DNA from 3 places in the Streptomyces sp. NPDC000880 genome. Region 1 is predicted to be linked to each of the others. Evidence: riboswitches for the same ligand, from Rfam matches in the RefSeq annotation. Region 1 holds a riboswitch; each other region holds the start of a gene.
The links. A riboswitch is a leader RNA that binds a small molecule or an ion and turns the genes downstream of it on or off. The one in region 1 is predicted to bind cyclic di-AMP.
Positions count from the first base shown of each region.

Region 2: another riboswitch for cyclic di-AMP. It lies ahead of ACWDO5_RS28170 (M23 family metallopeptidase); the one in region 1 lies ahead of ACWDO5_RS32640 (M23 family metallopeptidase).
Region 3: another riboswitch for cyclic di-AMP. It lies ahead of ACWDO5_RS08360 (transglycosylase family protein); the one in region 1 lies ahead of ACWDO5_RS32640 (M23 family metallopeptidase).

Region 1 is NZ_JBSFMS010000165.1:1,105-10,816, reverse strand. Features, by position in the region: gene ACWDO5_RS32665 (ATP-binding cassette domain-containing protein) at 1-364, shown strand, start outside; gene ACWDO5_RS32660 (hypothetical protein) at 458-634, shown strand; gene ACWDO5_RS32655 (DNA gyrase/topoisomerase IV subunit A) at 660-3,110, opposite strand; gene ACWDO5_RS32650 (M16 family metallopeptidase) at 3,270-4,640, shown strand; gene ACWDO5_RS32645 (M16 family metallopeptidase) at 4,658-6,025, shown strand; cyclic di-AMP (ydaO/yuaA leader) riboswitch at 6,255-6,418, shown strand; gene ACWDO5_RS32640 (M23 family metallopeptidase) at 6,432-7,202, shown strand; gene ACWDO5_RS32635 (GntR family transcriptional regulator) at 7,384-8,061, shown strand; gene ACWDO5_RS32630 (HPr family phosphocarrier protein) at 8,208-8,489, opposite strand; partial or broken gene ACWDO5_RS32625 (GNAT family N-acetyltransferase) at 8,652-9,712, shown strand, end outside.
Region 2 is NZ_JBSFMS010000114.1:10,575-20,286, forward strand. Features, by position in the region: gene ACWDO5_RS28115 (sensor histidine kinase) at 1-68, opposite strand, end outside; gene ACWDO5_RS28120 (MBL fold metallo-hydrolase) at 363-1,544, opposite strand; gene ACWDO5_RS28125 (PPOX class F420-dependent oxidoreductase) at 1,689-2,150, opposite strand; gene ACWDO5_RS28130 (carboxymuconolactone decarboxylase family protein) at 2,287-2,856, shown strand; gene ACWDO5_RS28135 (hypothetical protein) at 3,086-3,586, shown strand; gene ACWDO5_RS28140 (carbohydrate kinase family protein) at 3,484-4,314, shown strand; gene ACWDO5_RS28145 (hypothetical protein) at 4,349-4,540, opposite strand; gene ACWDO5_RS28150 (DinB family protein) at 4,771-5,490, shown strand; gene ACWDO5_RS28155 (SDR family NAD(P)-dependent oxidoreductase) at 5,427-5,858, opposite strand; gene ACWDO5_RS28160 (SDR family NAD(P)-dependent oxidoreductase) at 5,846-6,133, opposite strand; partial or broken gene ACWDO5_RS28165 (SGNH/GDSL hydrolase family protein) at 6,133-6,923, opposite strand; gene ACWDO5_RS28170 (M23 family metallopeptidase) at 7,117-8,061, opposite strand; cyclic di-AMP (ydaO/yuaA leader) riboswitch at 8,064-8,218, opposite strand; gene ACWDO5_RS28175 (alpha-galactosidase) at 9,117-9,712, opposite strand, start outside.
Region 3 is NZ_JBSFMS010000017.1:13,401-23,112, forward strand. Features, by position in the region: gene ACWDO5_RS08350 (cytochrome P450 family protein) at 1-1,159, shown strand, start outside; gene ACWDO5_RS08355 (transglycosylase family protein) at 1,272-2,159, shown strand; cyclic di-AMP (ydaO/yuaA leader) riboswitch at 2,447-2,652, shown strand; gene ACWDO5_RS08360 (transglycosylase family protein) at 2,656-3,336, shown strand; gene eno (phosphopyruvate hydratase) at 3,589-4,875, shown strand; gene ACWDO5_RS08370 (FtsB family cell division protein) at 5,022-5,501, shown strand; gene ACWDO5_RS08375 (DUF501 domain-containing protein) at 5,538-6,071, shown strand; gene ACWDO5_RS08380 (Ppx/GppA phosphatase family protein) at 6,068-6,982, shown strand; gene ACWDO5_RS08385 (NAD(P)/FAD-dependent oxidoreductase) at 7,327-8,706, shown strand; gene ACWDO5_RS08390 (class I SAM-dependent methyltransferase) at 8,964-9,712, shown strand, end outside.

The DNA.
Region 1 (9,712 bases):
CTACCTCAGCCTCGGCCAGCCGCTCACCACGCTGTCCGGCGGCGAGCGGCAGCGGCTCAAGCTGGCCACCCATATGGCCGAGAAGGGCGGTGTCTACGTCCTCGACGAGCCGACCACCGGACTCCACCTCGCCGACGTCGAGCAGCTGCTCGGCCTGCTCGACCGGCTCGTCGACTCCGGCAAGTCGGTCATCGTCATCGAGCACCACCAGGCGGTCATGGCGCACGCCGACTGGATCATCGACCTCGGCCCCGGCGCCGGCCACGACGGCGGCCGGATCGTCTTCGAGGGCACACCCGCCGACCTCGTCGCCGCCCGCTCCACCCTCACCGGCGAGCACCTCGCGGCCTACGTCGGCACCTGACCGAGGCCCTCGCGGACACCGTGAGACGAGCAAGGAGCCCGACGATCAGGTCCGAGGCGCCGTCGGCGGGCCACCTACAAGCGCCCCCACGGGGTGCGTCACTTCCTTGCCGCCTACGACCTCTCCACCAACAGGCTCTATGGGCACATCAATGTGAAGAAGGGCAGGACCGAGTTCCTGGCCTTTCTGCGCTACGTGCGATCGCTCCATCCTCCTGGGGGTCCGCAAGCCAAGGTCGGGACGGACCACCAGAAGACCAAGCAGAACTAACCAGCAAGATTTCGGGCGCATGACACTAGCTCGCCGGCCCCGCCAGCACCGCCACCGCCGACGTCAACGGTGTGCCCGAACCGTCGCGGCGCGGGTCGGTCTCCGGCAGCTCGGCCGGTGCGCCGTTCTTCTGCGCAGCCCGCGCCGGAGCCGCGCCCGCCCAGGCCAGTACGAGCACGTCCTCGCCCTTGAGGAACCGCTGGCAGCGCACCCCGCCCGTGGCCCGCCCCTTGCGGGGGTACTGGTCGAAGGGCGTCAGCTTCGCCGTCATCGCCGAGTCGTCCAGAGTGCCGTGCGAGCCGGCGACCGTGAACACCACCGCGTCCCCGGCCGGGTCCACCGCCGTGAACGAGATCACTTCGGCGCCGTCCGCCAGCTTGATGCCGGTCATGCCGCCCGCCGCCCGGCCCTGCGGCCGCACCTGCGCGGCCGGGTAGCGCAGCAGCTGCGCGTCGGAGGTGATGAAGACCAGGTCCTCCTCGCCCGTACGCAGCTCGGCACCGCCGACGACCCGGTCGCCTTCCCTGAGGGCGATGACCTCCAACTCGTCCTTGTTCGCCGGATAGTCGGGCACCACACGCTTGACCACACCCTGCAGGGTGCCGAGCGCCAGGCCCGGCGAGGACTCGTCGAGCGTAGTGAGGCAGACGACCCGCTCGTCCGCCTCCAGCGACAGGAACTCCGAGACCGGCGCCCCGCCCGAGAGATTGGGCGTCGAAGCGGTGTCCGGCAGCTGTGGCAGATCGATCACCGAGATCCGCAGCAGCCGCCCGGCCGACGTCACCGCGCCCACGTCGCCGCGCTGCGTGGCGGGCACCGCGGAGACGATCACATCGTGCTTGGCGCGCCTGCCGCCGTCGTCCACCGGCGGCTCGCCCGTGGCCGTACGGGCAAGCAGACCCGTCGAGGACATCAGCACCCGGCACGGGTCGTCCGCGACCTCGAGCGCCACCGCGGCGACCGGCGTGCTCGCCGACTCCAGCAGCACGGTGCGCCGCTCGGTGCCGAACTTCTTCGCCACCGCGGCCAGTTCGCCCGAGACCAGCTTGCGCAGCTCGGCGTCCGACTCCAGGATCCCGGTCAGCTCGTCGATCTCGCCGTTCAGCCGGTCGCGCTCGCTCTCCAGCTCGATGCGGTCGAACTTGGTCAGCCGGCGCAGCGGGGTGTCCAGGATGTACTGGGTCTGGATGTCGCTGAGCGAGAAGCGCTCGATCAGCCGCTCCTTCGCCTGCGCGGAGTTCTCGCTCGACCGGATGAGGCGGATCACCTCGTCGATGTCGATCAGCGCGACGAGCAAGCCCTCGACCAGGTGCAGCCGGTCGCGCCGCTTTGTCCGCCGGAACTCGCTGCGCCGGCGCACGACCTCGAAGCGGTGGTCGAGGTAGACCTCAAGCAGCTCCTTGAGCCCCAGCGTGAGCGGCTGCCCGTCCACCAGCGCCACGTTGTTGATGCCGAAGGACTCCTCCATCGGCGTCAGCTTGTAGAGCTGCTCCAGCACGGCCTCCGGAATGAAGCCGTTCTTGACCTCGATGACCAGACGCAGACCGTGCGAGCGGTCGGTGAGGTCCTTGACGTCCGCGATGCCCTGGAGTTTCTTCGACGAGACCAGGTCCTTGATCTTGGCGATCACCTTCTCCGGGCCGACGGTGAAGGGCAGTTCGGTGACGACCAGGCCCTTGCGGCGTGCCGTGACGTCCTCCACGGAGACCGTCGCGCGGATCTTGAAAGTGCCGCGCCCCGTTTCGTACGCATCCTTGATGCCGGCCAGGCCCACGATCCGGCCACCGGTCGGCAGGTCGGGCCCCGGGACGAGCCGCATCAGCGTCTCGAGGTCCGCGCCCGGGTGCTTGATCAGATGGCGGGCGGCGGCGATGACCTCGCCCAGATTGTGCGGCGGCATGTTCGTCGCCATGCCGACCGCGATCCCGGACGCGCCGTTGACCAGCAGATTCGGGTAGGCGGCGGGGAGAGTGACGGGCTCGCGCTCCTGGCCGTCGTAATTCGACTGGAAGTCGACGGTGTCCTCGTCGATCGACTCGGTCATCAGTGACGTCGCGTCGGCCATCCGGCACTCGGTGTACCGCATGGCGGCCGGCGGGTCGTCATTGCCGAGCGAGCCGAAGTTGCCGTGCCCGTCCACCAGCGGCAGGCGCATCGAGAACGGCTGCGCCATCCGCACCAGGGCGTCGTAGATCGACGCGTCGCCGTGCGGGTGCAACTTACCCATGACCTCGCCGACGACACGGGCGCACTTCACATAGCCCCGGTCGGGGCGCAGGCCCATCTCGTTCATCTGGTAGACGATCCGGCGGTGCACCGGCTTCATGCCGTCACGTGCGTCCGGCAGGGCCCGGGAGTAGATCACCGAGTACGCGTACTCGAGGAAGGAGCCCTGCATTTCGTCCACCACGTCAATGTCGAGGATCCTCTCCTCGAAATCGTCCGGCGGCGGGGTCTTCGTGCTGCGGCGGGCCATCGCGGCTGCTGCTCCTTCGCGTACCAGGTCTGGAACTGACGCCGACCATTGTGGACCGTCCCACTGACAACGCTGACCGCGACCCGGGAACTTCGCCAGGTGTCAGCGCGCTTGCATACAGTGGCAGGACTTCTCCATATCGCGATCGAAGGGACGTACATGCCCATGGGTCACACGGCCACAGCGCAGGCCGGTTCCGGCGGCCTGACAGCGACTGAGCACCGGCTGGCCAACGGCCTGCGCGTGGTGCTCTCCGAGGACCACCTGACCCCGGTCGCCGCTGTCTGCCTCTGGTACGACGTCGGCTCACGCCACGAGGTCAAGGGCCGTACCGGCCTCGCCCACCTCTTCGAGCACCTGATGTTCCAGGGCTCGGGCCAGGTGAAGGGGAACGGCCACTTCGAGCTGGTGCAGGGCGCCGGTGGCTCGCTGAACGGCACCACCAGCTTCGAGCGCACCAACTATTTCGAGACGATGCCCACACACCAGCTGGAGCTGGCGCTCTGGCTGGAAGCCGACCGGATGGGCTCGCTGCTTGCCGCGCTCGACGACGAGTCGATGGAGAACCAGCGCGACGTCGTCAAGAACGAGCGCCGCCAGCGGTACGACAACGTTCCGTACGGCACGGCTTTCGAGAAGCTGACCGCCCTCGCCTACCCCGAGGGCCACCCCTACCACCACACGCCGATCGGCTCGATGGCCGACCTGGACGCGGCGACCCTCGAGGACGCCCGCGCCTTCTTCCGTACGTACTACGCGCCGAGCAACGCCGTGCTGTCGGTCGTCGGCGACATCGACCCGGAGCAGACGCTCGCCTGGGTCGAGAAGTACTTCGGCACCATCCCGTCCCACGACGGCAAGCAGCCGCCGCGCGACGGCTCGCTCCCGGAGACCATCGGCCGGCAGCTGCGCGAGGAGGTCGTCGAGGAGGTGCCGGCGCGGGCGCTGATGGCCGCCTACCGGCTGCCGCACGACGGCACGCGCGAGTGCGACGCCGCCGATCTGGCGCTGACCGTCCTCGGCGGTGGCGAGTCGTCCCGGCTGCACAACCGTCTGGTCCGCCGTGACCAGACGGCTGTCGCGGCCGGCTTCGGCCTGCTGCGGCTGGCCGGCGCGCCCTCGCTCGGCTGGCTGGACGTGAAGACGTCCGGAGGCGTCGAGGTCCCGCAGATCGAGGCCGCGGTCGACGAGGAGCTCGCGCGGTTCGCCGCGGAGGGCCCCACGCCCGAGGAGATGGAGCGCGCGCAGGCGCAGCTGGAGCGCGAGTGGCTGGACCGGCTGGGTACGGTAGCGGGCCGCGCAGACGAACTGTGCCGGTACGCGGTGCTGTTCGGCGACCCGCAGCTGGCGCTGACTGCCGTGCAGCGGGTGCTGGACGTCACCGCCGAGGAGGTGCAGGCGGTCGCCAAGGCCCGGCTGCGCCCGGACAACAGGGCAGTGCTGGTCTACGAGCCCATCTCGGCCGGCGACGGCGACGGCGAGGGCGACGACAGCGACGAGACCGACGAGCACGAGGGGACCGACCAGTGAGCGACGCTGCCGTGACCATGCAGTTCCACCCGCAGCCGGCCGCGGGTCAGGCCCGGCCCTGGGCGTTCCCCGCCCCCGAGCGCGGCACGCTGGACAACGGGCTCACGGTGCTGCGCTGCCACCGTCCCGGCCAGCAGGTGGTTGCCGTCGAGATCTGCCTCGACGCGCCGCTGGACGCCGAGCCGGACGGCCTCGACGGCGTCGCCACGATCATGGCGCGCGCCCTGTCGGAGGGCACCGACAAGCACTCCGCGGAGGAGTTCGCGGCCGAGCTGGAGCGCTGCGGAGCCACGCTCGACTCGCATGCCGACCACCCCGGCGTCCGCGTCTCCCTGGAGGTGCCGGTCTCCCGGCTGCCGAAGGCGCTCGGCCTGCTCGCCGAGGCGCTGCGCGCACCCGCCTTCGCCGACAGCGAGGTGGAGCGGCTTGTACGCAACCGTCTCGACGAGATCCCGCACGAGACGGCCAATCCTGCCCGCCGTGCCGCCAAGGAGCTCTCCAAGCAGCTCTTCCCGGCCTCCCTGCGCATGTCGCGTCCCCGTCAGGGCACGGAGGAGACCGTGGTCCGGATCGACTCCGCGGCCGTGCGGGGCTTCTACGAGGCGCATGTGCGGCCCGCCACGGCCACCGCGGTGATCGTCGGCGACCTCACCGGGGTCGACCTGGACGCCGTGCTGGCCGACACCCTCGGCACCTGGAAGGGAGACAGCGCCGCGCCCCGTCCCGTACCGCCGATCACGGCTGACGACACGGGCCGCGTGGTCATCGTGGACCGGCCGGGCGCCGTGCAGACGCAGTTGCTGATCGGCCGCATCGGGGCGGACCGGCACGACCGCGTGTGGCCCGCGCAGGTGCTCGGCGCGTACTGCCTGGGCGGCACCCTCACCTCCCGCCTGGACCGCGTGCTGCGCGAGGAGAAGGGCTACACCTACGGCGTACGGGCTTTCGGTCAGGTACTGTGGTCCGCCCCCGACGGGTCGGGCGCCGCGATGCTCGCCATCAGCGGCTCGGTGGACACCCCCAACACCGGACCGGCGCTGGAGGACCTCTGGAAGGTGCTGCGCACGCTCGGGGCCGAGGGGCTCACTGACGCCGAGCGGGATGTAGCCGTGCAGAACCTGGTGGGTGTCGCCCCGCTGAAGTTCGAGACGGCGGCGTCCGTCGCGGCCACGCTTGCCGACCAGGTCGAGCAGTCCCTCCCGGACGACTACCAGGCGCAGTTGTATGTACGGCTGGCCGAGACCGGCACCGTGGAGGCGACGGCCGCGGCCGTAAACGCCTTCCCGGTGGACCGGCTTGTCACGGTGCTCGTCGGCGACGCCTCGCAGATCGAGGAGCCGGTCAGGGCACTGGGCATCGGTGAAGTGACCGTTGTCACGGGCTGATTGACCGCAAGACGATCGGTCATACCTGGCAAACAACTCTAAGCAGACAAGCAGAACCCCGGCCTCCAAAGCGACGCCGGGGTTCTGTCTTATGCCCGGTTTGATGGAGAGGATGCCTGTCTGCCCTGTGGCATGCACTACAAAACGGCCTGTCTGTTTGGTGAATGAAAGATGCCCCGCCTAGCGTCGGTCCGGCTGTCCGCCAGAAGCCCGCCGCACCCGCGGCATCGGGCAGCCATCGCCGAGTCCCCGTATGGCGCGAGCCTGGGGAGCCGGGGACCCAATCAGTCCCTGGGGTGAATCGGACGCCTTCGCACCCGTGCGGAGGAGCCCGTAGGAGACCTTCCTGCTCCGAACCCGTCAGCTAACCCGGTAGGCGAGAAGGAAGGAAAGGATCAGCCACTTCATGGCGTTCACCCGTGCCACCGGGAAGCACCGTGCCCCGAGCCGCCTGACGCGCAAGAGCGCGAGCATGGCGGGCGTCGCGGCCCTTGCCACGACCGGCGTCATCGGAACCCTCGCTTCCCCGGCGCTCGCTGCCGACACGAGTGCCTCCGCATTCGAGGACACCGGCCTGACCCAGATCGTGGCCGCCGACTCGCTGGCCGACCAGATCGCCGACCAGGCCGCCGCCCAGAAGCGGGAGGCCGCCCAGGCCGCCGCCAAGGCGAAGGCGGAGGCCGAGGCCAAGCGCAAGGCCGAGGCCCGCGCCAAGGAGGCTCGCGAGGCCAAGGAGCGCGCCGCCCGCGAGGCCGAGCGCAAGCGCCTCAACTCCTTCCGGCTCCCCGTCGCCGGCTCGTACGTCACCACCGGCTACAAGGCCGGCGGCTCGCTCTGGTCCTCCGGCAGCCACTCCGGCGTCGACTTCCGTGCCGCGTCCGGCAGCGCGGTCGTGGCCGTCGGCGCGGGCACCGTCGTCGAGGCCGGCTGGGCCGGCGCGTACGGCAACAACATCGTGATCAAGATGAAGGACGGTTCGTACACGCAGTACGGCCACCTCTCGTCCATCGGCGTCTCGGTCGGCCAGCGGGTCACCCCGGGCCAGCAGATAGGCCTCTCCGGCTCGACCGGCAACTCCACCGGGCCGCATCTCCACTTCGAGGTCCGCACCAGCCCCGAGTACGGCTCCGACATCAACCCGGTCGCGTACCTGCGCGCGCACGGCGTCGGCGTCTGAGCGACACCCCTCCGGTGAACGAAGGCCCCGGCCGCCGCCGGGGCCTTCGGCGTTCGGCCCTCTGGCCAAAAGGTATCCAAGAATTTACAGGGGCCATCGGAAAATCCGGTCCACTGCAATAGAGTCACCGAACAGGCGTCAATCGGCTGCGTTTCGCGCGGATTAAAGCGGAGGTTCGGTCATGCGCATTCCCGCGCACTCGGTATGCACGGCGATCCGCGACGACATCGTCTCCGGTGTATTCGAGCGCGGCAGCCGGCTCACGGAGGAGCAGCTGGCGCGCCGCTACGGCGTCTCCCGGGTCCCCGTGCGCGAGGCCCTGCGCACGCTGGAGTCCGAGGGCTTCGTCACCACCCGCCGCCACGCCGGCGCCTGCGTCGCCGAGCCCACCGAGCAGGAGGCGGCCGACCTGCTGGAGGTCCGGATGCTGCTGGAGCCGCTGGGCGCGGCCCGGGCCGCCCAGCGCCGTACGGAGGCGCACCTCAAAGTCCTGCGCGGTCTCGTAAGGCTGGGCCAGGAGCGGGCCCGCCGCGGCCAGGGCGAGGATCTGCGCTCGCTGGGCAGCTGGTTCCACGAGACGCTCGCCCAGGCCTCCGGCAGTCCCGGCCTGACCGCCCTGCTCACCCAGTTGCGGCACAAGATCACCTGGATGTACGCCGTCGACCAGCCCGCCAAACCCATCGAGTCCTGGGGCGAGCACGGCGCGATCGTGGACGCGGTGGCGCGCGGCGATGTGGAACGGGCGCGGGCGCTGACCGCCCTGCACGCCGAGCGGGCCACGGCCGCGCACCGGCTGCGCCGTCTCGAGCGGGTGAGGACTTCGCAACCTGCTGTAAACACCGCGAGCGCCCGCAATTAACAGCCGCACCGTATACAAAGAGAAGATATTTGTGGGGCTGATTTTATGCTGCCCGAATTCATGGGCCGGCCGTAAAAAAGCGGAGCCGCGGTCTCCCGAATTCGGGATGTCGAGGCTCCGCCGTCCAGCAATTCGACTGTCGGGTTTCAGACGGTCTCGGGAAGCTCTTCGAGCCCCTCGGCGACCAGCTTGGCCAGACGGTCCAGGGCGGCGTCGGCGCCGTCCGCCTCGGAAGCGAGCACGATCTCCTCGCCGCCCTGAGCGCCCAGGCCGAGCACCGCGAGCATGGAGGCGGCATTGACCGGATTGCCGTCGGCCTTGGCGATCGTCACCGGGACGCCGGCGGCCGTGGCGGCACGGACGAAGATGGAAGCGGGGCGGGCGTGAAGGCCCTCGGCCCAGCCGACATTGACGCGACGCTCAGCCATGGTGTTGCCCTTCAAGTCTTAGCGGTTGTCTAGACCAGTCTCTCATGCGTTGCTGCGTGCTCGCACCGGCGTTCGGCCGGGAGCGGCCGCCGATCGGACCTCCCCAGACTGCCCGCGGCCAATGGCCGCCGCTACCGGTGGGTGAGCCTTACGCTTTCTGGCATGCAGACCGAGCCGGACCACGCCTACCCCGATCACTGGGAAGCAGACGTGGTGCTGCGCGACGGCGGCACCGCGCGCATCAGGCCCATCACCACCGAGGATGCCGAGCGCCTGGTCAGCTTCTACGAACAGGTCTCGGACGAGTCGAAGTACTACCGCTTCTTCGCGCCCTACCCACGGCTCTCCGCCAAGGACGTCCACCGCTTCACCCACCACGACTATGTGGACCGAGTGGGTCTCGCGGTCACGGTCGGTGGCGAGTTCATCGCGACTGTCCGCTACGACCGGATCAACTCGCAAGGCCGCCCCGCGAGTGCCCCCGCCGACGAGGCCGAGGTCGCCTTCCTCGTGCAGGACGCCCACCAGGGGCGCGGGGTCGCGTCCGCGCTGCTCGAGCACATCGCCGAGGTCGCCCGCGAGCGCGGGATCCGGCGCTTCGCCGCCGAGGTGCTGCCGGCCAACAACAAGATGATCAAGGTGTTCCGGGACGCCGGCTACACCCAGAAGCGCAGCTTCGAGGACGGCTCCGTCCATCTGACCCTCGACCTGGAGCCGACCGCCGAGTCCCTCGCCGTGCAGCGCGGCCGCGAGCAGCGGGCGGAGGCCCGCTCCGTGCAGCGCCTCCTCGCGCCCGGGTCGGTCGCCGTCATCGGCACCGGCCGCGCGCCGGGCGGTGTGGGCCGCACCGTGCTGCGCAACCTCCTCGACGCCGGGTACACCGGTCGTACGTACGCGGTGAACCGCGCCTTTCCCGACGGGCAGCGGGAGGTGGACGGCGTTCCCGCCTTCCGCTCCGTCGGTGAGATCGGGGAGCCGGTCGACCTCGCGGTCGTCGCCGTTCCCGCCGAACGGGTGCCGGAAGCGGTCGCCGACTGCGGAGAGCACGGCGTCCAGGGTCTGGTCGTCCTCACCGCCGGATACGCCGAGAGCGGCGCGCCCGGGCGGGAGCGGCAGCGCGAACTGGTGCGGCAGGCCCGCTCGTACGGCATGCGCATCATCGGCCCGAACTCCTTCGGCATCATCAGTACGTCGGACGCCGTCCGCCTCAATGCCTCCCTCGC
Region 2 (9,712 bases), on a different contig from region 1:
CCTGGCCGGCCGTGGCGCCCGCCCTCACGGCGGTCCGGCCGCGCGGCGGGTGCGCGTAGTTGAGACATCAGCGTCCTTGGTACGTGGGGCCCCAGGAATCGGCGTACTGCACGTGGTCAGTTTCGGCTCGGCGGAGGGCTCGCTGTGCGCAATATGGGCGTACGCAATTCCGTACGCAACATGAGCCGTCCGTTGATCACCGGCCACACACGGTAGTGGCGAAGCGGGCACGTGGGACGGGCGGTTGACAAACTTGCCCGACATTCGTCCCACTCTGGTATGAGGCCTCGCACTGTTGCCCGAAAACACTCGATCGGCCCCCGTCGCCGCGTCGGTGGCGGCGGGGGCCGGATGCTCGGGGATCAGGCGGTCGGCGCCACCTCGGGGCTGCCGGCGCCGCCGGAGTTGGCCCAGCCCTCGACGGGCGCGGTCGCCACCGCACGCCACCACAGCTCGGACGGAACGCCCTCGGCAGTCGGCTCGAACGGCTCGCCCGGTCGCGGCAGCGCTATGGGCGCGCCCGCGGCGGCCGCGGCCGCGACCGTGCCCTCGCCCGGCTCGGCCCACGGGTGCGGCGCGAGGTTGAACGTCCCCCAGTGGATCGGCAGCATCACGCCGGACGGCTGCCCGCCCTGGAGGTCGAGGTGGGCGCGCATGCCCTCGGCCGGCGTCATGTGGATGTCCGGCCAGTACTCGCTGTAAGCGCCGATCTGGATCATGGTGGCGTCGAAGGGGCCGTGCTCGGCGCCGATGTCCTTGAAGCCGGGGAAGTATCCGGTGTCGCCGCTGTGGTAGATCCGGTGCTCCGGGCCCGTGACGGCCCAGGACGCCCAGAGTGTGTGCTGCTGGTTGCGCAGCCCGCGGCCGCAGAAGTGGCGGGCCGGGGTGGCGGTCAGCCGGATGCCGGCGACTTCCGTCGACTCGGTCCAGTCCAGCTCACGCAGCCGGTCGGCGGGCACGCCCCAGCGCTCGAGGTGCGCGCCGACGCCCAGCGGCACCGCGAAGACCGTGTCCGTGGAGGCCAGGGCGCGGATGCTGGGCAGATCAAGATGGTCGTAGTGATCGTGGGAGATGACGACGACATCGACCGGGCCGAGGGCCGCGAGCGGCACGGGAACAGGATGCAGCCGCTTGGGTCCGGCGAAGGAGAAGGGTGAGCAGCGGTCGCCCCAGACCGGGTCGAAGAGGACCCGCCGGCCGTCGATCTCGGCAAGGACGCTGGAGTGTCCGATCCAGGTGAGCCGCAGCCCGGAGGCCGGCGGTTTCGCCAGGTCGGCAAGGGGCGTGGGGTGCATGGGCACCACGCCGACGGGGGACCGGCGCGCCCGTGCCTCCTTGCGGAAGTAGATCTTGGCGAACTCGATCATGGAGCTGCCGGACGGCCTGGTCCTGGCCCCCACGGGGTTCTGGAAGGACCCGTCGGAGAAGTTCGGCGAGCGGAGAATCCGCGCCCACCGCTCTCCGGCCGGGTCGGCGCCGAACGCGGCGGGTCGCAGGGACCGCAGCCGGGAGCTGAGAGAGTGGGGCGAGCCGGCGCCGGTCACAGCACCTCCAGATGTCGGGGTCTTTTCATTATGTGCGGGCGGTACGCCAGTGCGGTAACGCGCGGAGGCCGCGCACCGTGCTGGTGCCGGTGGGCGTCACCCTGGGTGTGCCGGCGGTGACGGCCACCGGCACCGGCGGTGGGCTCAGCGGCGCGGCTGGCCATAGGCCCGTTCCACGCGCAACCGCAACACGAGGCGCTTGTCGCGGACCATCGCGCGCCGGTAGTCGTCCCAGTCCGGGTGTTCGCCCTGCACGTCGCGGTAGAGGGTGATCAGCTCTTCGACGGTGGCGTCGTGCGGGTCGGCAGCGACCGGTGAGAGGTCGGCCGTACCCTCGACGACGGTCCAGGCCCAGCGGTCGGGGCTGGTGACGTGGTAGCAGGCGCGCGGGTCGCGGCGCAGGTTCCTGGTCTTGGCCCGGTCGTCAGTGATGGACACCCGGATGATCCGCTCATGCGGGTCGTACGCGTGGTTCACATTGGACAGCTGGGGCCTGCCGTCCCGTTTGATGGTGGCCAGCACCCCTCCGTCGTACTCGTCGACCAGCTCGAGGAGGGCGTCCTCCGCGTCCCGCTGCGCGTCCTGCTGTGCGTCGATGTCCGTCATGACCACAGCAACGCCTGTCCCCGTGCGGGTGTTCCTGAGATTCCCCCCGCGATGTCACATCCGGGACCGCGCTGTCCGTCGTATGCGTGAATACGGCGTCGACAAAGGGCGTCGACCACACCTCAGGAGGCTCGTCATGGCCCGTATCTCGCTCACCCCGCGCCGCTCGCTCCTCTTCCGCGCCACCCAGTGGTACTCCAAGCGCGTGTACGGAAAGGTCCTCGACCCCGCCCGGGCACTGGCCCACAACCCGCAGGTGCTGTGGACGGATTTCCGTTTCGAGCAGTCGGTGGCGAAGTGGAAGAGCCTCGACCCGGGCCTCAAGGCGCTGGCGGTGATGGCGTCGGCGGCCTCGATCGGGTGCAGCTGGTGCATGGACTTCGGCCACTGGGAGAGCCGGCAGCAGGGCATGGACGTGCGCAAGCTCCAGGATGTGCCGATGTGGCGCGACAGCGATGTCTACGCTCCGCTGGAGCGCGACGTCATGGAGTACGCGGAGGCGATGACGGCCAATCCGCCGCGGGTCGAGGACGAGCTGACGAAGCGGCTGCTCATGGCTCTCGGCGAGGCGGCGTTCGTCGAGCTGACCGCGATGGTGGCGGTGGAGAACCTGCGCTCGCGGATGAACTCCGCACTTGGGCTGACCAGCCAGGGCTTCAAGGACCACTGCGAGATTCCGGCCCGCCGGCGCTCCACGGCCGGCTGACCGCTACGGCCGTTCGGTCCACCCGGCGAGTTTATTGACGATCACGTTGGCAGGGGAGCTCGCCCCTCCGGATACTGACCGACGATTCAGTTACTGCGTCCGTCGTCGTGCCTGGAGGCAACATGTCCGAGCTCCCCATCGGGCTGGTCCGCTCACGACCGAGCGGCGCGGGCAGCAGTTCGGCAAGCCGTCTGGATGCTCGACGGACGGGGTATTCGCGCGAGTTCCCGTGGAGCAGTGGATACGGGACGCCAAGCTGGAGGAGATCGAGAAAGGCACCTCGGACATCATGCGGCTGATCATCTCGAGGAGCATGCGACATGGCGGCGACGACTCTGACGGGCGGCGAAGCCGATGCTGGAATGGACCGACGACGCGCTCGCCCGCGAGCTCGGCGTGGACCGCGCCGCGCTCACCGCCGCCGCTCGCTGAACGGCCGTGCGCGCACAGCCTCTTCCCCCATACTTGGCAACTGTGTCTCAGCAGCCGCAGTCTCAGTCCAAGTCTCAGTCTCAGTCTCAGTCTCAGTCTCAGTCTCAGTCTCAGTCTCAGCAGGCAGATCCTCTCCCCCACGATGTGCTGGTCGTCGGCGGCACCGGCGTGGACACGGTCGTCCGTGTCGACTCTCTGCCGGTCCCGCTCTCGGACTCCGTCGGGGTCGGCCCGATCCGCGAATCGCCGGGCCACACCGGCGGCAACGTGGCCCTGGGCTGCCGGGCCCTCGGGCTGAATGTCACCCTCCTCGACTACATAGGCGACGACTGGCCGGGCCACCAGGTCCGCGCACGGCTCGCCGAAGGCGGGGTGGCCTTCGAGCCGCTCCTCTCCCCGACCGGGACTCGTCGCGCGGTCAACCTCGTCGACCCCGCGGGCCGCCGCATGTCCTTCTACGACGCCCGCGATCCGGGGGAGTTGCGGATGCCGCGCGACTTCTACCTCCCACATCTGCGGCGGGCCCGCCACATCCATCTCTCGATCGTGAACTTCGCGCGGTTCCTCTACGACGACATCGAGGCGCTCGGCGTACCCGTCTCCACCGACCTGCACGACTGGGACGGACTGGCCGATCACCAACGGGAGTTCGCGCTCCGCTCGGACCTGGTCTTCCTGAGCGCGGCGGGCGCCGGCGAGCGGATCGCCTCGGTGATGCGGGAGATCCTGCGCGACGGACGGGCACAGACGGTGGTCGCGACGGCGGGCGCCGGCGGCTCGTACCTCCTCACCCGCGACGGCAGCAGCACCCCACGCCCGATCCCCGCGGCGGTCCCGCCCGCACCGGTGGTGGACTCCAACGGCGCGGGGGACGCGTACGTTTGCGGCTTTCTCTACGGGCGGTTGTCCGGCCGCGACCTGGAGGAGAGCGCCAGGCTGGGCGCACTGGCGGGCGCCCACGCCTGCACGGGCGAGGGCAGCACGGCGCTGATCGGCCCCGCCGGACTCGTGCCGTCTCAGGTCTGACGCACGGGACGCATTGGTTCGTACGGCGGGCTCCTCAGCCGTCGTACGGAACGGGAAAGCCGATCCCGTCCCTCGCCGACTCCTCCCACAGCCGGCGCGCCACCGCCGCGTCCTGCGCCCGCGCCGAGAACGCCGTCGGCTTCGGTGCGCCCTTGAAGGAGCCGAGGCCGGAGGGGCCGTAGTACTCACCGGCCCGAGCGTCCGGGTCCGCCGCCGCACGCAGCACCGGGAGCGCGCCGCCAATCAGCTCCGGCGATTGAACAGTCAGGGAGCCTTTTCCAACCTCAGCTTGAGCAGGTCACGTGGAGGGTGGGGACGGCCTGAACGAGTGCGGTGATGCGGGTGGTGCTGCACCGCTTCGTGGGCGAGAAAATCGGTGGCGCTCCGTGAGGTGAGCCGTTAACTTCCGCCTGAGCGCAGTGAGGTACGAGACGCGACGGCGAAGGGGAGCCAGGCATGGAGACTGAGGGCGCGCGGACCGACCGTTTGGGCTTGCTGCTCGACCAGTTCGACCAGGCCAGGGAGATGGCCCAGGTGCGGCTGACGGGGCTCGGTGACGAGGAGTGCCTGTGGGAGCCGGTGGCCGGTTGCTGGTCGATCCGGCGCCGGGGCGAGGCGGCGACGCCCCGGGCGTACGGGCCGGGCGAGTGGGTGCTCGACAAGGGCGCCCCGGACATCCCGGCGAACGAGTACGCCGAGATCTCCCGGCAGGCTGCCGGCGGCATGACGGTCGCCAAGATCGCCGATGACTGGAGCGTGAGCGTCGAGCGGGTCGAACAGATCCTCGCCCACACCGGTGCGCCGGAGCCCGACGAAGTGCCGGTCACCACCATCGCGTGGCGGCTGGGGCACCTGCACTCCTGCTTCGCGGGCCAATGGGAGTGGACCTTCGGTGAACGGCGGCAGGAGCCGAAGCTGCTGGTCGACTTCACCCCCTCCGCCGCCTTGGCACTCGAACGGTTCTGGGCGCTGATCGACCGCTGGCGCGACAGCGTCGCCGCCATCACCGACGAGCAGCTCGACACGGTCGGCTTCTCGCAGTACCCGTACGGCTCCGATCCCGACGACCCATTCATCGCCGTGCTGGCGGGGGCCAACCTCGAATTCATCCATCACATGGCCGAGATCGCGTTGCTCCGCGACCTGTGGCGGGCCCGCTTCACCACTCCCGGGTAGGCCCGGGCGCGCGGCGAGGGTGTTCCATGGCGTTTCCGATCCACACGCCAGTGAGCGGTTGGTGGAGCTGGACACGTCGATGCCGGACGGGTAGACAAGCACACGAGTTTCGACATGCCATAGGCGCGCCACGCGCCGTAGCGGCGCTCGCTCTGCAGATTTTCGAAGTCGAGGCGGGCGCTGCTCTGCGCCATGCTGGTGACGGTGACGACGCGGCTCCCCGGCTGGTCGAGGAGTCTGGGCAGCAGCAGCGCGGTGAGTGCGTAGTGCCCGAGGTGGTTGGTGCCGAACTGCGACTCGAAGCCCTGCGCCGTGGTGCGGCGGTGGGGTGGCGCGATCAGCCCGGCATTGTTGATCAGCAGATCCAGCCAGGGTCGGGGGTGAGCCGCACTGCTTCGCGTACGGAGTCCAGGTCGGCCAGATCCAGCGGCAGCAGCCCGGCCCGCGCGCCCGGCACCTCGGCGCGCAGCCGGTGCATCGCGGCCGCGCCGCGGTCGTGGTCGCGGGTGCCGAGCAGCACCCGCGCCCCGGCGCCGGCGAGGCCCGCGGCGACCGCGAAGCCGATGCCGCGGTTGGCACCGGTGACCAGGGCCGTACGGCCCGTCAGCCGGGGCAGGTCCCTCGCACCCCACCCCGCCGCCATCACAGGGGCAGCAGGTTCGGGCGCTTGGCCTCGACATGGTCGCCGGAGCTCTCGCCGCGCAGCCGTCGGCCGATCCACGGCACCAGGTGCTCACGCGCCCAGTGGATGTCGTCACGGCGCACGTCGAGCGGGCCGCGCCGCGGCTGGGGCGGCCACAGCTGGTCGGGGTCGGCGGGCACATCGATTCCGAGTACCTGGGCGGCGCGCAGCGCAACCCGGGTGTGTCCCTCGGGCGACAGATGCAACCGGTCGGCGTCCCAGGCGCGCCTGTCCTGAACGGACTTGAGCGACCAGAGGTCGAGGACGGGGCAGTCGTAGCGGTCGGCGATGGACCGTACATGCGCGGTGTACGTGGCGATCTTGCCGCGCAGATGGCGCAGCACCGGCACCCCGCGCGTGTCGAATCCGGTGGTGACCATGACCGTGCCGACCGCACTCGTGAGGTCGGCGACGGCGCGCTCGAAGCGCTCGGCCACGTCGTCGGGGTCGGTGCCCGGCCGGATGATGTCGTTGCCGCCGGCGCAGAACGTCACCAGATCCGGGGCGAGTTCCTTCGCCCTCGGCACCTGCTCCTCGACGATCTGGTCGAGGAGACGGCCGCGCACGGCGAGATTGGCGTACCTGAAGGTGTGCTCCGGGGTCCGGTCGTCGAGCAGGACCGCGAACCGGTCAGCCCATCGACGTACATCCCGTTCGGACCCGGGTCTCCCACGCCCTCGGTGAAGCTGTCACCGATCGCCGCGTACGACCCGAATGCGCCATTTTTCCCTGTTCTCGAATCGTCTGCCACGAGACCACATCTTTCCCTTACGGATGTGACCTACGCGACCGCAAGGAGGGGTTGACGAGGGGTGATCTTTGCCACCGGCCAAGTTTCGTCCAACCCGGAATACGCCGACTCCCCCCGCGCCGCCGGGTGGCGGTGCGAGGGGAGAGCGGTGTGCTGTCTGCGCCTCGGCTGGATCAGGCGGACCGGACGCGGATCAGATGGAGACGCCGTACTGGCGCAGGTAGGCCAGCGGGTCGATGTCCGAGCCGTAGCTCGGGCCGGTACGGATCTCGAAGTGCAGGTGCGGGCCGCTGGAGTTGCCGGTGGAGCCGGAGAGGCCGAGCTGCTGGCCGCCGCTCACGCTCTGGCCGGCGGAGACGGAGAGCGAGGAGAGGTGGGCGTACTGCGAGTAGTTGCCGTCGCTGTGCTGGATCACAACCTCGTTGCCGTACGCACCGGCCCAGCCGGCGGAGACGACGGTGCCCGCGCCGACGGCCTTGACGGTGGTACCGGAGGATGCCGCGAAGTCGACGCCGGTGTGGTAGCCGCTGGACCACATGGCGCCGGTCATGCGGTAGGGGGTGGTGACGGTCGCGCCGTCGACGGGGGCTGTGAAGCCGGAGCCGCTGGTCTGCGGGGCGCTCGCGGAGTCACCGGAGGACTGCGCGGAGGGGTCCGAGCCGGAGTCGGAGGAGGCCTTGGCCTTCGACGCGGCCTTCGGTGCGGCCTTGGACTCGGCCCCGGCCTGGCTCTCCTCGCGGGGCTGCGCCTTCTCCGGAGCCTTCGCCTTCGACGTCGCACCGAGGGTCAGCTTGAGGCCCGGGCGGATCAGCGACGGGTTGTCGCCGATCTGCTCACGGTTGTCCTCGTACAGCTTCTTCCAGCCGCCGGACACATCGTGCTCCTTGGCGATCTTGGCCAGGTAGTCGCCGGCGACGACGGAGTACGTGGTGGGGGCGGCGGCCGGCTTGGCGGCCGCCGGGGTCGCGGCGGCGGTCACTGCCGCAGCCGCCACGGCGGGAGCGGTCTTGCCCGCCGCGTGGGCGCCGGTGGCGCCCATCAGTGGAAGCACGATGACGGCGCCACCCGTGCCGGCGGCGACGAAGCCGCGCGTGATCGGGCTGGTCCTTGGACGGCGGTGCTTACCCTTTGCGGGCATGGCGCATTCCTCTCCGGCGCCTACGAGGTGAGCTGTCGGGTTCGGGCTGGAGATGCCCGGCCGCGCGGTGCGCGACTTAACCCCGAGCCGTCCGGAACTCCGGAATGGCGTACTACCTGGGTCCCCCGCTCCTGCCACGCGTTGGTGGGTTTCGAATTCCGGTCGGCGGCAGGATTAGGCGGTCCGTCCGGATTGACGGGAACGTAAGCGAGACGGACGGGCGGGTACAAGCCATCACTTTCCCGGGTCAATGATCCATGCGATATCGCCACAGAATTCCGGTTACGCTCCGTGAATAATGGATCCCAACGGGATCCCAACTGTCCTTCCGTCAAAGGAATTCGACTCCGCCGCACCACCACGGAACGTCACGGATATGATCCTGCTCACGGGTCGGGTCCCATCTCCCTTACATACGGGGCACGTTATGCCGAACCGGCCAATTCGGACAGAAGTGTCATTTAATGATGATCAGCCGATCGAGCCCACTTACCCCGAATTCCTGTCAACACCACAGGAATTCCACCGTGACCCACCGCCTTTGCTCGACGACTGCCTCTCGGCCTCAACCGCAAAACTGGACAAAATGGTGCCGCGTCCGCGACGGGCCGCTCTTCCGGAACGAGGGGGTGGAGCCGACCGCGGAGGCATCCGGGGCGACGTGGCGAAGGCCGCCGCGATCGCGCCGGCGCAGGCCCCCGCGGCGCGCGGGATGGGTGCGGGATGAAGATCCTGAATACGGTGTCGCCGAAGGCGAATGCGGCCGGGGATTTCTCCGCGTACATCCCGATCATGGATGTCGACCTTCTCGATGTCACCCCTCGTAGAGCCCCCTGATCTCCTTTGGCCCATTCCGAATTGCCCGTCGTCCACTCGAAATTCGCGGCAGGCTTGAGCCGGAGGAGTCGCCGGAATCCGTTGCAGCGGGGTACGGGGGTATGCCGCGCCCCGACGAGCCGTCTGCGCCGTATCCGCTCGTTGCTCCTGAAGCCCTCGCCCGGCCATGGAAGTTCGCGTTCATGGCCGGGTCGATTCGGAGTCGATTCGGAGTCGGATCAGCGGCGACGCAGCCGGATCACGGTGGCGTCCATGTCGCCCTTGAGTCCGGTGTCCAGTCCGTGGTGCAGGAGTACGGCCCCCCGGTGTACGGCGCCGGTGTCCAGGCACTCGTAGGAGGCTGCCGGGTCGAAGCCGCGCAGCCTGAGCCTGGGCGGCTGCTCGCCGTAGTGCTGCGCCTGCAGCCAGGCGAGGACAACGCTCTCGTCGCCGCGTATGTACTGCACGGCGCTGAGCCCGCCCTCGGGCGCCCGCAGCCGGTGCAGCTCGCCGTGCTGCACCAGCGGCCTGATCTTCTTGTAGAGGTCCACCCAGCCGCGTGCCTCGGCGAGCTCCTCATCGGTCCACTCGGTGAGGTCGCCGCCGACGCCGAGAACACCGGCCATCGCGCTGACGAAGCGGAAACGGAGCGTGCTGACGCGGCCGTTGAGCTGGACATTGGGGCTGTCGGTGACCCAGGCCGCCATGACCCGTGCCGGGTGCAACTGGGTGAAGCCCTGCTGGATGGCGAGCCGGTCCAGCGGATCGGTGTTGTCGGAGGTCCACACCTGGTCGGTACGGGAGAGGATTCCGAGGTCGATCCGGCCGCCGCCGC
Region 3 (9,712 bases), on a different contig from region 1:
CTCGCCGGTCCACCGGACCACCCTTCCCAGCGGGGTCGAGGCATGGCTGGTGACGCGGTACGCCGATGCCAAGCAGGCCCTCGCCGACCAGCGGCTCAGCAAGAATCCCGCGCATCACGACGAGCCCGCGCACGCCAAGGGGAGGACGGGGATCCCCGGCGAGCGCAAGGCCGAGCTGATGACCCATCTGCTGAACATCGACCCGCCGGACCACACCCGGCTGCGGCGGCTGGTGTCGAAGGCGTTCACGCCGCGCCGTGTCGCCGAATTCGCCCCGCGCGTACAGGAGTTGACGGACCGGCTCATTGATGGCTTCGCAGGCAAGGGGGAGGCGGACCTGATTCACGAGTTCGCGTTCCCGCTCCCCATCTACGCGATCTGCGACTTGCTCGGCGTCCCGCGCGAGGACCAGGACGACTTCCGCGACTGGGCGGGCATGATGATCCGGCACGGCGGCGGTCCGCGCGGCGGAGTCGCCCGCTCCGTGAAGAAGATGCGCGGCTATCTCGCGGAACTCATCCACCGCAAAAGACAAGACCCGGGCGACGACCTCATCTCCGGGCTCATCAGGGCATCCGACCACGGCGAGCACCTCACCGAGAACGAAGCCGCCGCCATGGCCTTCATCCTTCTCTTCGCGGGGTTCGAGACGACGGTGAATCTGATCGGCAACGGCGTGTACGCGCTGCTGCGCAACCCGGACCAGCGCCGGCGGCTCCAGGCCTCCCTCGCGGCCGGTGAGACCGAACTGCTGGCCGCCGGTGTCGAGGAACTCCTGCGCTACGACGGGCCCGTGGAGCTCGCCACCTGGCGGTTCGCCACCGAGGCGCTCGTCATCGGCGGGCAGCGGATCGCGGCGGGCGATCCCGTACTGGTCATACTCGCCGCCGCCGACCGGGACCCGGAGCGGTTCGCCGACCCGGACACCCTCGATCTGTCCCGGCGCGACAACCAGCATCTCGGGTACGGGCACGGCATCCACTACTGCCTCGGCGCGCCGCTGGCGCGTCTTGAGGGGCAGACCGCGCTCGCCACGCTGCTCAGGAGAATGCCGGACTTGCGGCTTGCGGGCGATCCAGCCGATTTGCGGTGGCGTGGGGGTCTCATTATGCGCGGATTGCGCACTCTGCCGGTTGAGTTCAACGCTCGACAGACCTGACGCATTGTCAAGTCTGTGACTTTCACGTGATCTCTGCTGCATCGACTTGTGACTCGCGTTCGAATGCCGCTACGTTCACCGTCGTCCCAGCAGTCACGTGAAAGGCAACCGCATGGGTTCCGCGAACGGGCGACACCGCCGACCTCGCCAGGCGCCGGCCATCGTTGTCGCGGCAGGGGTGACGGGATCGGCCATCGCCATCCCCCTTCTCGGCGCCGGTTCGGCCTCCGCCGCTGACGCCTCCATGTGGGACCGAGTGGCGGAGTGCGAGAGCGGCGGCATGTGGAGCGCCGACCTCGGCAACGGGTACTACGGCGGGCTGCAGTTCTCGCAGGAGGTCTGGCAGGACTTCGGCGGTACGGCGTACGCGCCCCGCGCCGACCTCGCCAGCCGCTCGCAGCAGATAGCGGTTGCCGAGAAGGTCCTCGACGCGCAGGGCCCCGCGGCGTGGCCCAGCTGTGCGCCACTCGCCGGGCTGACGAACGACGGCGCCGCGACCGGCGTCAACCCGGGCATCCTGCCGTTGCCCGAGCAGAGTGCCCCCGCCGAGCCGCTCATACCCGTGACGCCCTCGACCGAGCCCACCGCGGCGCCGTCTGCCGAGCCGTCCGCGGACCCGGCCGGGTCGGCCGAGCCCGCCGCGTCGGCGACCGCGGACGCGACGCTGGGCGCCGACAGCGGCAGCGGCAAGCACCGTGGCGAGCCCGCTCCGGAGAACACCGAGCCGGGCAATACAGACAATGTGCGTGAAGTGGGCCGCCATGCCTCGCGAGGTGACGGTTCGGCACGCGACAATGCGGGCAACCCGGATGGGGCGGTCGAAGCGGACGCCGCGCCCGGCGAGTACACCGTCCGGCCGGGCGACAGCCTGTGGGCCATCGCCGACGAGCAGAAGCTCTCCGGCGGCTGGGCCGGGCTCTACGAGGCGAACCAGCAGACCGTCGGTGCCGACCCTGATCTCATCCTTCCCGGCCAGAGCCTCGATCTAGGCCTGAAGTAGGGGTAATCCGCGGGCGGTTCGCGGGCAAGTTCGCAGGGTTATGTCCGAATCTGTGCAAGTGAGACAAGGGTCTCTTTGTCCCAACTGCCGTGACATGCCCGGCGGAACCACTCATTCCGCCCGCCACCTGCGGAAACGAGAGTTATCGGAGTGGCGAGATGGGCGATTTCTCCCCGTTTCTCACCTTTGAACATCGGGGAGAGCTGTGTCTACGGTCTGAACCGCTCGCCACCGCGGGCACCACTGACCATCACGCCGAATCCTGCCGACGGTCAGGGGAGTAGTCATCGCGCAGAGCGCCGAAGGCAGGAGCGGGGGACCCAAGGTAAGCGCCGGCCCCGGCCGTTGAGATCGACGGCTCCCACCGGCTTGGGGTGAAGCCGCGCGCAGGACGCGCGGCCGGGCAACTCGTCTTCTGGTTCCTGGCGGAACTGGGGATTCCCCATCGGCCCGAACCCGACAGCTCACCTCGTAGGCGTCGGTGAGGAGACGTTCCATGCTGTTCTCCAGCAAGGGCAAGCACCGTCGCCCGTCCGTTTTCAATCGGACTACTCGTTTCGCCGCGATCGCCGGCGTCACCGGTGCGGCCGTCGCCGCCCCGCTCATCGGCGCCACCTCGGCGTCCGCCGCGACCGCCTCCGAGTGGGACCAGGTCGCCCAGTGCGAGTCCGGCGGCAACTGGTCCATCAACACCGGCAACGGCTACTACGGCGGCCTGCAGTTCTCGTCCTCCACCTGGGCCGCGTACGGCGGCACGCAGTACGCCGCGAGCGCCGACCAGGCCTCCAAGTCCCAGCAGATAGCGGTCGCCGAGAAGGTCCTGGCCGGCCAGGGCAAGGGCGCGTGGCCGAACTGCGGCGTCAGCCTGTCGGGCGCCGCGTACGACGGCGGCTCCGCCGACTCCGGCACCACGCAGCCGGCGCAGCCGAAGCAGGAGCGCGCCGAGGTTCCCACCACCCGCTCCGAGCGCCCCGCCGCCCCTGCGAAGCCCGCCGCCAAGGCCAAGGGCTTCAAGAAGGGCGACGGCGAGTACAAGGTCAAGGCCGGCGACACCCTCGGCAAGATCGCCGAGACCGAGAAGGTCAAGGGCGGCTGGCAGAAGCTGTTCGACCTGAACAAGGACATCATCGACGACGCGGACGTCATCTACCCGGGCCAGCAGCTCCACCTGAGCTGACCCGGCTCCGCCCGAGCTGACCCCCCGGGCACCGGAGCACCCCGGTCCTGCGCGCTTTCCCCCGTACGCGCCGGGCGGGGGTGCTGCCTTGTCACTGCCTGTTCATGCCCTTTTCCGTCCCAGCGGGCGGGCATCGGCCGGCCGATGCCCCGGAGCCGGTTAGGCTCTTGCCGCAAGGCCGAGGCGACCCTGCACTGCTTGTGTCCCACCGCTTGCGTCACATTTAGCGTCACATCCCAGAAGGAGATGCTCGTGCCGTCCATCGACGTCGTCGTAGCCCGGGAAATCCTGGACTCCCGAGGCAACCCCACGGTCGAGGTCGAGGTTGGCCTCGACGACGGCAGCACGGGTCGTGCTGCTGTTCCGTCCGGCGCCTCCACCGGTGCGTTCGAGGCTCTTGAGCTCCGCGACGGTGACCAGAACCGCTACCAGGGCAAGGGCGTCGAGAAGGCCGTCCTCGCCGTCATCGAGCAGATCGGCCCGGAGCTCGTCGGGTACGACGCCACCGAGCAGCGCCTGATCGACCAGGCGATGTTCGACCTGGACGCCACCCCGGACAAGTCCTCGCTCGGCGCCAACGCCATCCTCGGCGTCTCCCTCGCCGTGGCGCACGCCGCCTCCGAGGCCTCCGACCTGCCGCTCTTCCGCTACCTGGGCGGCCCGAACGCGCACCTGCTGCCCGTTCCGATGATGAACATCCTGAACGGCGGCTCGCACGCCGACTCGAACGTGGACATTCAGGAGTTCATGATCGCTCCGATCGGCGCGGAGTCCTTCTCCGAGGCCCTGCGCTGGGGCACCGAGGTCTACCACACCCTCAAGAAGGTCCTGAAGCAGAAGGGTCTGTCCACCGGCCTGGGCGACGAGGGCGGCTTCGCGCCGAACCTCGACTCCAACCGCGCCGCGCTGGACCTGATCCTCGAGGCCATCAAGGAAGCCGGCTACGCCCCCGGCAAGGACATCGCGCTCGCGCTCGACGTCGCCGCGTCCGAGTTCTACAAGGACGGCGCCTACGAGTTCGAGGGCAAGTCCCGCTCGGCCGCCGAGATGACCGAGTACTACGAGGAGCTCGTCGCCGCGTACCCGCTGGTCTCCATCGAGGACCCGCTGTTCGAGGACGACTGGGCCGGCTGGAAGGTCCTCACCGACAAGCTGGGCACCAAGGTCCAGATCGTCGGCGACGACCTCTTCGTCACCAACCCGGAGCGCCTCGCCCGCGGCATCGAGGACGGCGCCGCGAACGCCCTGCTCGTCAAGGTCAACCAGATCGGTTCGCTGACCGAGACCCTGGACGCCGTCGAGCTCGCCCAGCGCAACGGGTTCAAGTGCATGATGTCGCACCGCTCCGGCGAGACCGAGGACGTCACCATCGCCGACCTGGCCGTCGCCACCAACTGCGGCCAGATCAAGACCGGCGCCCCGGCCCGCTCCGAGCGCGTCGCCAAGTACAACCAGCTGCTGCGCATCGAGGAGATCCTCGACGACGCCGCGGTGTACGCGGGCCGCTCGGCGTTCCCGCGGTTTCGTTCTGCGAACTGATCGGGCACAGCGCTTTGCGAACTGATCGGCACGGCGCTCTGCGAACTGATCGGTACAGCAAGGGCTGACGCTCTCGTTACCTACGTCCCCGGTCGCGGTCCCGTACCGTGTCCGGGGACGTAGGCGCGTAACGGGGAGGCGAGACCATGGCACGCAACGGGGACCAGGACCGGTTCTCCACCTCGACCCGGCTGCGGCTGCTCGGCGAGCAGACCGCCGCTCGCGTCTACCGGTCGCAAAGCCGCCGGCAGGCCCGCCGCTCCCGGCTCACCGGCCGCGCGGCCTTCCTGGCCCTGGTGGTCTGCTCGCTGGCCGTCGCGCTCGCGTATCCGATGCGGCAGTACGTCTCCCAGCGCGCCGACATCGCCGACCAGGAGCGCCGGATGGCGGACGCCGAACAGCAGGTCGAGCGGCTGAGGGACGAGAAGGCTCGGCTCCAGGACGACATGTACATCCGGCGCCTCGCCCGCGAGCACCTGCATCTCGTGCTGCCGGGAGAGACCGGCTACATCATGATCGCACCCGAGGCCGCCGAGAAGCGCCGCACCGAAGAGGGTGGGGCGGCCGACCGCCCCTGGTACTCGAATGTCTGGGACGGCGTCGACAACGCCGACCGCAGCAAGTAGCAGCCACACAGAAGCACCGCTAGAACCAAGGCAGGCATGGAAACGCCCCCTCCCACCACAGCCCCGACCGAGCCGACCGACGCGGACATCGCCGCGTTCAAGAAGCAGCTCGGCCGTCCGCCGCGCGGACTGCGCGCCATCGCGCACCGCTGCCCGTGCGGTCAGCCCGACGTCGTCGAGACCGCGCCGCGGCTCCCCGACGGCACCCCCTTCCCGACGCTGTACTACCTGACCTGCCCGCGGGCCGCCTCGGCGATCGGCACGCTGGAGGCGAACGGCGTGATGAAGGAGATGAACGAGCGCCTCGCGACCGACCCGGAACTGGCCGCAAAGTACCGAGCCGCCCACGAGGACTACATCGCACGCCGCGACGCCATCGAGATGCTGCAGGGCTTCCCGAGCGCGGGCGGCATGCCCGACCGGGTGAAGTGCCTGCATGTCCTGGTCGCCCACTCGCTCGCGGCGGGACCCGGCGTCAATCCGCTGGGCGACGAGGCGATCGCGATGCTGCCCGAGTGGTGGCGCAAGGGCCCGTGCGTCGCGCCGTGTGAAGAAGGGGACGAGAAGTGACCCGGGTCGCCGCCATCGACTGCGGTACGAACTCCATCCGGCTGCTCGTCGCCGACGCGGACCCGGCCGCCGGTGAGCTGGTCGACCTCGACCGGCGGATGACGATTGTCCGGCTCGGCCAGGGCGTGGACCGGACCGGGCGGCTCGCACCCGAGGCGCTGGAGCGGACCTTCGCGGCGTGCCGCGAGTACGCCGCCGTGATCAAGAAGCACGGCGCGGAGAAGATCCGCTTCGTGGCCACCTCCGCCTCGCGCGACGCGTCCAACCGGGACGACTTTGTTCGCGGAGTGATCGACATCGTGGGCGTCGAACCCGAGGTGATCACCGGGGACCAGGAGGCGGAGTTCTCCTTCACCGGCGCCACGCGGGAGCTGCCGGGCCATGAGGAGCGTCTGGTGGTGGACATCGGCGGCGGCTCGACCGAGTTCGTCGTCGGCCATGAGGAGGTCGAGGCCGCGCGGTCCGTGGACATCGGCTGCGTACGGCTGACCGAACGGCACATCCGGCACGATCCGCCGACGCCCGACGAGGTCGCCGCGATGCGCGCCGACATCGAGGCCGCGCTCGATCTCGCCGAGGAGACCGTCCCGATCCGGGAGGCGCAGACGCTGATCGGCCTGGCCGGGTCGGTGACGACGGTGGCGGCGATCGCGCTCGGTCTCGACGAGTACGACCCGACGAGGATCCACCACGCACGGATCCCGTACGCCCAGATCAAGGCGGTCAGCGAGGCGCTGCTGAAGGCCGACCACGAGCAGCGCTCCGCGCACCCGGTGATGCACCCGGGGCGGGTCGACGTCATCGGGGCCGGGGCGCTCGTGCTGCTTGCGATCATGGAGCGGATCGGGGTGCCGGAGGTGGTCGTGAGCGAGCACGACATCCTCGACGGGATCGCCTGGTCGATCGCTTAGAGCAGCCTCGGAATGAACTTCGTGAAGTTCTTCACAAGGAAAATTCCGCTGACGGGTGCTGTGGGGGGGCGAAAGGCCCTTCCGGCCCCTCCGCACCGCCCGGCGGGGTGCATTCCGGGCGTTGCGGGGCGCGTTGCGGGGGCATGAAGCGGGCCGCTGGTTCATCTACGGGAGGCCCTTAGGGGCCAGCTCACGAGGGGTGGAGAACGTTTCCCCATGTACCGTGGTTCCCCCGCAGCGGCATGACCTCGGTCACGTGGGCCGCGTAGTGTAGCAGAGGTGGCTCGACACCTTGTGAAGGGGCTCACGAGCACCCCCCCTGGGAGGGGTGGATACTCGATGGCATGAGCACCACGGAGCGTCCCAGGATCCTCGTTGTAGGCGGTGGGTACGTAGGCCTGTACGCAGCTCGTCGCATTCTGAAGAAGATGCGCTACGGCGAGGCGACCGTCACGGTCGTCGACCCGCGCTCGTACATGACGTACCAGCCCTTCCTCCCCGAAGCTGCCGCCGGCAGCATCTCGCCTCGGCATGTCGTCGTCCCGTTGCGACGCGTCCTGCCCAAGGCCGAGGTGCTCACCGGCCGGGTCACCGCCATCGATCAGGACCGCAAGGTCGCCACCATCTCGCCGCTGGTCGGCGGGGCGTACGAGCTGCCCTTCGACTACCTCATCGTCGCGCTCGGCGCGGTCTCCCGCACCTTCCCGATCCCCGGCCTCGCCGAGCAGGGCATCGGTATGAAGGGCATCGAGGAGGCCATCGGCCTGCGCAACCACGTACTCGAGCAGCTCGACAAGGCTGACTCGACGACCGACGAGGAGGTCCGCCGCAAGGCGCTGACCTTCGTCTTCGTGGGCGGCGGCTTCGCCGGCGCGGAGACCATCGGCGAGGTGGAGGACCTGGCGCGCGACGCGGCCCAGTACTACGCCAGCGTCAAGCGCGAGGACATGCGCTTCATCCTGGTCGACGCGGCCGACAAGATCCTTCCCGAGGTGGGCCCGAAGCTGGGCCAGTACGGCAAGGAGCACCTCGAGGGCCGTGGCATCGAGATCTACCTGTCGACCTCTATGGAGTCCTGCGTGGACGGCCACGTGGTGCTGAAGAACGGCCTCGAGGTCGACTCCAACACCATCGTGTGGACGGCCGGCGTGAAGCCGAACCCGGCGCTGGCGCGCTTCGGCCTGCCGCTCGGCCCGCGCGGCCATGTGGACTGCACCGAGAAGCTCCAGGTCCAGGGCACCGACTACATCTGGGCCGCGGGCGACAACGCGCAGGTCCCGGACATCGCGGCCCGCAAGGCCGGCGTCGAGAACGCCTGGTGCCCGCCGAACGCCCAGCACGCGCTGCGTCAGGCCCGGGTCCTCGGCGACAACGTCATCTCCGGCATGCGGGGCTTCCCGCAGAAGGAGTACAGCCACGCCAACAAGGGTGCGGTCGCCGGTCTCGGCCTGCACAAGGGCGTCGCGATGATCGTCATGGGCAAGATGAAGATCAAGCTCAAGGGCCGTCTGGCGTGGTACATGCACCGTGGCTACCACGGCATGGCGATGCCGACGTGGAACCGTAAGATCCGGGTCTTCGCGGACTGGACGCTGGCGATGTTCCTCAAGCGCGAGGTGGTCTCGCTGGGCGCGATCGAGACGCCGCGCGAGGAGTTCTACGAGGCGGCCAAGCCGGCTCCGGCGGCGGCAGCGCCGGCCCCGGAGAAGGCGAAGGCCTCCTAGCTCCAGGCAAGCCCGCGTAAGGGGCCGCCCGCCATCCGTGGTGCGGGTCGGCCCCTTCGCTGTGTCCGGGCTCGCCCGTGCGCCCCGACGCGTGCCTTCCGCGAGATACATGTGGGGAGCATGTATTTTGCCTGGGCATTGCGCGCCGCCGGGAAGCACGCACAGTGGTCGGATTGTTGTCAGGAGTGCACCGCGCTGCCCCACCGCGGCGTGGTGCAGGAGCATTTCTGGGATCCATCGTCACGGAGGTGTACGCCATGGGCGACGCCGCGCTGCGGCTGACCACTCTTGCCGAGGAGTTGCTGGGGACCCCGCTCCCGGTCCGTATCCGGGCCTGGGACGGTAGTGAATCCGGGCCTCCAGGCGCTCCCGTACTCGTCGTCAAGCACCGGCGCGCCCTGCGTCGGCTGCTGTGGCGGCCTGGGGAGCTCGGGCTCGCCCGGGCCTGGGTGGCCGGCGAGATCGATGTCGAGGGGGATCTGTACCACGCCCTCGATCTGCTCTCGGGGCTGATCTGGGATCGCGGCGACGGGGCCGGGGACAGCGGCAGCCCGCTGCTCGACCCCGGGCTGCGTGCCGCCGCCCGGGGGCTGCTGAAGATCGGCGGGGCGCTGCCCCCGCCGCCACCGCCCCCCGAGGAAGTCCGGCGGCGCGCCGGACCGTTGCACACCAAGCGTCGTGACAAGAAGGCCATCAGCCACCACTACGACGTCGGCAACGACTTCTACGCGCTGGTCCTCGGGCCTTCCATGGTCTACTCCTGCGCATACTGGCAGGACGGCGGCACCCTCGAAGAGGCGCAGCGCGACAAGCTCGACCTCATCTGCCGCAAGCTCGCCCTCAAGAAGGGCGACCGGCTCCTCGACGTCGGCTGCGGCTGGGGCTCGATGGCGGTCCACGCCGCCCGCGAGTACGGCGTCCAGGTCACCGGCGTCACGCTCTCCCGCGAGCAGGCCGCCTACGCCCGCAAACGCATCGCCGAAGAGGGCCTCACCGACCGGATCGA